Linked DNA regions of Zobellia nedashkovskayae. The protein of the gene in region 1 binds, or shares a complex with, the protein of each later gene. Links are inferred from orthologs where the notes say so. Each region holds a gene or a part of one and is shown in the gene's direction. Other genes may lie near its edges.

Region 1 (2,930 bases):
AGATGACCCACACCAAGATCTGGTAGATAAGGCAATTATTCCGGATGTTCCAGTGGGTAGCCATACCGCTTCTTTAGGTTTAACTTTTTATAAAGCAAATCAGTTTCCTGAAAAATATAGTAATGGGGCGTTTGTGGGTCAACATGGTTCTTGGAACAGAGCTCAGTTTTCTGGTTATAAGGTGGTTTTTGTGCCTTTTATTGATGGCAAGCCTCAAGCGCCAAAAGATTTTCTTTCTGGTTTTATTGCAAATGAGGAGGCTGGTGAGGTGTATGGAAGGCCTGTGTGTGTTGCGGTGGCAACAGATGGTTCTCTTCTGGTAAATGATGATGATAGCGGGATAATTTGGAGAATTAAAGCTAATTAGATAAATCCTAATTTTTAAATGTGGAATAGTGTCTTATCTTTAGACACTATTTTTATTTTTAACTGATTTGATTTCAAAAAACACAATTGATAAAGTTTACGAGACCGCCCGTTTAGAGGAGGTTATTGGCGATTTTGTACAATTGAAAAAATCAGGGTCTAACTTTAAGGGACTTAGTCCTTTTTCTGATGAACGATCACCAAGTTTTATGGTGTCTCCCGTAAAGCAGATTTGGAAAGATTTTAGTAGTGGAAAAGGGGGTAACGTGGTAGCGTTTTTAATGGAACATGAGCACTTTACTTATCCTGAGGCTATAAAGTACTTGGCTAAAAAGTATAATATTGAAATAGAGGAGACCGAGCGTACTGATGAGCAAAAGCAAGAAGCAGATGAGCGTGAAAGTATGTATCTGGTTTCGGAATTCGCCCAAAAGCATTTTGCTCAAATGCTTTGGGATACGGAATTAGGCAAGGCCATTGGGCTTAGCTATTTTAAGGAGAGAGGTTTTACTGAAGAGATTATAAAAAAATTTAATCTTGGATATTGTCTGGATCAATGGGATGGTTTTACCAAGGCGGCTTTGGATAACGGGTATAAATTAAAGTACCTGCAGCAAACAGGCCTTACAATCGTTAAAGAAGACGCTCAGAACCCAAATAACCCTAAGACGTTCGATCGTTTTAAAGGGCGGGTAATGTTTCCTATACACTCTATGAGTGGTAGAGTATTGGGTTTTGGAGGCCGTATTCTTGGAAATGATAAAAAGGCAGCCAAATATCTGAATTCTCCAGAAAGCGATATTTACCATAAGAGCAAGGTGCTTTACGGAATCTATCATGCCAAACAGTCTATAGCCAAAGAGGATAATTGCTATTTGGTGGAAGGCTACACAGATGTTATTCAGTTTTATCAAAGGGGAATCCATAATGTAGTTTCATCTAGTGGTACGGCATTGACACCTGATCAAATTCGCTTGATAAATAGGTTAACCAAAAACATCACTGTTCTTTTTGATGGCGACGCAGCGGGTCTACGGGCATCTTTACGTGGTATAGATTTGATTTTGGAGCAAGGAATGAACGTAAAGGTCTGTACTTTTCCAGAAGGGGAGGATCCAGATAGTTTTGCCAAGAATAATGCCCTAGAAGATGTACAGCTCTACTTAGAGGAAAAGTCACAGGATTTTATACAGTTTAAAGCGGGGCTTTTGGCTCAAGAAGCAGCCAACGACCCTATAAAGAGAGCGGATACGGTTAGGGATATCATACAGAGTATTTCAAAAATACCGGATGCCATAAAGCGGGAAATCTATATTCAGGAGTGTGCCAATATCATGAAGGTATCGGAAGGTGTGCTATTCAGTACACTGGCACAGATGGGTAAAAAAGAATCTTCGGATGCTTCTAAAAATCAAAAACCAGAGCAAAAAGCCTTTGATGTAGTTAAGAACGAAGCTCCGCAGGAAAAAGTAGATGTACAATATTTGTTGGAGCGCAAGATTATAGAGTTATTATTGTTGTACGGAGGTGAAAAGGAAGAATTTGAAGATTTGGTACTGAAAGAAAGTGAATCGGGTGATTTGGTGTTGGAACCGGAATCTGTTGAAGCTAAAGTTTACGAAAAGATTTATTTAGATCTTCAGGATGATGAGATTGAATTGGCCAATGAACAGTTTCGGCAGATTTATTCTAAACTTATTGAGGCATTGAATCAAGAGGCAGACTTTACTATAAGTAAATTTCTGAGTGGCCTTGATCAACAGTTGGTATCCGAAATTTCTTCAATCTTAATGGAGGAAGAAAAATATACATTACATAGTTGGGAACGGAAAGATATCTATCCTAAAAAAAAGGAAGTAGGGGTAGCGCAGTTGGTAAGCGAGACTATTTTGACCTTACGTTGTTTTCTCATTAAAAAGCGCATGACCGCTTTGCAAGATAATACCAAAGAAAGCGTAGAAGACCATAGGGAAACCCTAGAGGAAATCATGAACTATTTACAGCTCAATAAGCTGCTCAATAAGAAATTGAATCGAGTATTTTCTTAACTATAACTTCGTGAACATTAAAAATTAGGCACAAAAAAACCCTAACGGAAATCATCAGGGTTTGTACGTGTTACGAATGTAAACTTTTTAATAAAGTTCTAGTGCTTTTGCTTGTTGCAAAAGATCTACCATGTTGTCTACGTTCAATTTCTTCATCAAACGAGCCTTGTAGGTGCTCACTGTTTTTTCGTTTAAGTTCAAACCGATGGCAACATCTTTGTTACGCTTTCCGCTGGCTAATAACTTAAGTACTTCAACCTCACGAGTAGAAAGTTTTCTAAAGAACCTTCTTGGTTTCTGGGTACCTTCATCAAAAGCTAAACGTTGCGCAAGTTCATTTGTAATGAACATATTGCCTTCGCTTACTTTTTTAACTGCTGTTATGATGTAGTCTATGTCTGAAGCTTTTGAAAGATATCCAAAGGCACCTGCGCGAATTGTACTTAGTGCATATACGTCTTCAGATTGACCGCTATACATTAATACTCTAACACTTGGGTACTCTTTTTTGATTTT
Region 2 (2,897 bases), 2.4 Mb from region 1 along the record:
GTATTGAGGCAGAAGAACGTGGACAGGGAGAGGCTATTGCTCGTAATATTCTAGAGATGACCCGTCTTAAAGTGCCAATTATTGTTGTAATTATTGGTGAAGGGGCTTCTGGAGGAGCTTTAGGGATAGGTGTAGGTGATAAGGTATTGATGTTAGAAAATACGTGGTATTCCGTAATATCACCAGAATCTTGCTCTTCAATTCTTTGGAGAAGCTGGGAATACAAAGAAGTGGCAGCAGAAGCATTAAAACTGACTGCTACGGATATGAAAAAATTAAAACTTATCGATGAAATTGTACGTGAACCAGCAGGTGGAGCGCATGCAAATCGGGAAAAGACCTTTGATGTGGTAAAAAACAAAATTACTACTCAATTTGAAGCTTTAGAAAAGTTATCCCCAAAGGAATTGGTAAAAATAAGAATGGAAAAATACGCCCAAATGGGTGTTTTTAACGGTTAACGTACGCTTTTAACAAGCTGACTAAAATCTGAGGAAGACTTTCCTCAGATTTTTTTTGTTATCAACATAAAATCGTAACTTATTAACAGGGTAATGTTCATTACCTGTTAACTATACTTCGCTTTGTTTTTTAGTTAATTGCATAATTTCGTGAAATGGAAAAAATTAATCCGGTCGTGGCCAGAAAAATAGATAAATCTACCCTAATCAATTTAGAACGTGGTAAAATACCACCACAATCTGTTGATTTAGAGGAGGTTGTTCTTGGTGCGATGATGATAGATAAGAAAGGTGTGGATGAAGTGATCGATATCCTACACCCGGATGTTTTCTATAAGGATGCCCACCGTCACATCTATGAGGCTATTTTTAAACTTTTCGAAAGTTCAGAACCGGTGGATTTATTAACGGTTTCTTCCCAATTAAAGAGAGACGGACGGTTAGATACTATTGGAGGTGATTTTTACCTGATTAAATTGACTCAAAAAGTAGCTTCTTCGGCGCATATTGAGTTCCATGCACGTATTATACTTCAGAAGTACATTCAAAGAAGCCTAATAAAAATCTCTAATGAGATTATTGAAGAGGCTTATGATGAATCTACAGATGTTTTTGACCTTTTGGATAGTGCAGAGTCTAAACTTTACGATGTTACACAAGGTAACTTAAAGCGCTCTGCCGAAACAGCCATGGATCTTGTGATTCAGGCTAAGAAAAAGATTGAAGAAATATCCAACAAAGAGGGGATGAGCGGTATTGCTACCGGCTTTGATAAACTGGATAAGTTAACATCTGGTTGGCAGCCTAGTGATTTAATTATTGTTGCGGCACGTCCTGGTATGGGTAAAACAGCTTTAACCTTATCTATGGCAAGGAATATTGCGGTAGATGGTGGTCAAGGTGTAGCATTCTTCTCGTGTGAGATGTCTTCCGTACAGTTAATTACCCGTTTAATTTCTTCGGAAACCGGGCTTTCATCTGAAAAGCTGAGAACTGGTAAACTAGAAAAACACGAGTGGGAGCAATTAAATGTAAAAGTAAAAGCATTAGAAAAAGCGCCTTTGTTTATTGATGATACACCATCGTTATCCATTTTTGATTTACGCGCAAAAGCGAGACGTTTAGCTTCGCAACATAATATTAAGATTATAATCATTGACTACTTACAGTTAATGACCGCTGGTGGAACTGGTAAAGGGGGTAACCGTGAACAGGAAATTTCTACCATTTCGCGAAACCTTAAAGCACTGGCAAAAGAATTGAATATACCGGTAATTGCCTTATCTCAGTTATCTCGTGCGGTTGAAACGCGTGGTGGTAGTAAAAGACCTTTACTTTCAGATTTACGTGAATCTGGTGCAATTGAGCAGGATGCGGATATTGTATCATTTATTTTCCGTCCTGAGTACTATAAAATTGATGAGTGGGATGATGAAGAAAGAAGCCCAACACAGGGTCAGGCGGAATTTATCGTGGCAAAACACCGTAATGGTGGTCTTGAAAGCATTCGTCTTAAATTTATCGGTAACCTTGGTAAGTTTGATAATTTAGATGATTTTGACTCTCCATTTGAGTTTCAGTCTAAAATGAACGAGAACGAGGATAATCCGTTTATAACAAAAAATCTACCGGATGCTAACCAAGCTTTTGGTAGCTCTATGAATGATTTAAGTGCAGATGAAGACAATGATGTGCCATTTTAATAGAAGATGTATCAAAAAAATTGGGTAGTTTTCTAATAGCTTTAACTTTGGCTATCATAAAAAGCGTACTTTTTCAAGTATCTTTAGAGAAAATCAAAGAGCTATACATATGATGAAATCGCTTTTATCAACTCTTTTCTTCTTCATAGGTGTTTTGCAGGTTTGTGCATCTTCCATTTTAATTCCTATGGATGTTGATGGGCAGAAGGATCATCTAAAAGCTTACGGAATCACCTATTGGGTGTTAAGCAAACAACAAAAAGTACAGTGGCTTTTAAATTATAGAGGGGGTTCATTTTTACTTCCTGATGGAGACGTTATTCGTAAAGAATGTCAAATACGCGGTGTTTCTTTTGAAATTTTATCCGATAGTCAAACTCAAAGTATTTTAACTGACATCAGCAGTCCTTCAAAAAATCAAGATGCGGTAATTCTTGAAAAAGCGCCTAAAATTGCCGTCTACTCTCCAAAAGGAAACCAACCTTGGGATGATGCCGTAACTATGGTTTTGACCTATGCTGAGATTCCTTATGTAACGATTTATGATGAAGAAGTTTTAGGTGATAAACTGGCACTATATGATTGGTTGCACCTTCATCATGAAGATTTCACGGGCCAATATGGTAAATTTTATGGAGCTTATAGAGCAGCGCCGTGGTACATTGAACAAAAAAAATCTGCTGAAGCTCTGGCTAGTGAGCATGGGTTTTCAAAAGTATCGGAGGAGAAAGGA

The links. The genes of interacting proteins can lie anywhere in the genome.
Region 2: the proteins of dnaG (region 1) and dnaB are in contact, whole or in part, in a crystal structure (PDB 2R6A), measured with the Geobacillus stearothermophilus proteins. The link is inferred for Zobellia nedashkovskayae from one-to-one orthologs. Residues at the interface, in WP_049624496.1 of Geobacillus stearothermophilus: Lys456, Leu457, Leu458, Pro459, Ala460, Asn463, Ala464, Leu467, Leu535, Leu536, Ile537, Ala538, Gln544, Glu545, Asp548, Tyr549, His552; in WP_033016901.1 of Geobacillus stearothermophilus: Ser13, Glu15, Ala16, Gln18, Glu91, Leu92, Asp94, Ala95, Val96, Pro97, Thr98, Ala99, Ala100, Asn101, Tyr104, Tyr105, Ile108.

What each region holds. Positions count from the first base shown.
Region 1 is NZ_JADDXR010000002.1:2,430,563-2,433,492, forward strand. The notes cover bases 2-2,924. They hold dnaG (DNA primase), read left to right. Parts: upstream 2-434; coding sequence 435-2,414; downstream 2,415-2,924. Other genes in these bases: IWB64_RS10150 (PQQ-dependent sugar dehydrogenase), read left to right, coding at 2-367; IWB64_RS10160 (response regulator), read right to left, coding at 2,502-2,924. In the rest of the region: more of IWB64_RS10150, read left to right, coding at 1-1; more of IWB64_RS10160, read right to left, coding at 2,925-2,930. UniProt on the Escherichia coli protein: RNA polymerase that catalyzes the synthesis of short RNA molecules used as primers for DNA polymerase during DNA replication.
Region 2 is NZ_JADDXR010000002.1:15,065-17,961, reverse strand. What follows is about bases 1-2,890. They hold dnaB (replicative DNA helicase), read left to right. Parts: upstream 1-616; coding sequence 617-2,164; downstream 2,165-2,890. Other genes in these bases: IWB64_RS00065 (asparagine synthetase B), read left to right, coding at 2,277-2,890; IWB64_RS00075 (acetyl-CoA carboxylase carboxyltransferase subunit alpha), read left to right, coding at 1-461. In the rest of the region: more of IWB64_RS00065, read left to right, coding at 2,891-2,897. UniProt on the Escherichia coli protein: The main replicative DNA helicase, it participates in initiation and elongation during chromosome replication. Travels ahead of the DNA replisome, separating dsDNA into templates for DNA synthesis.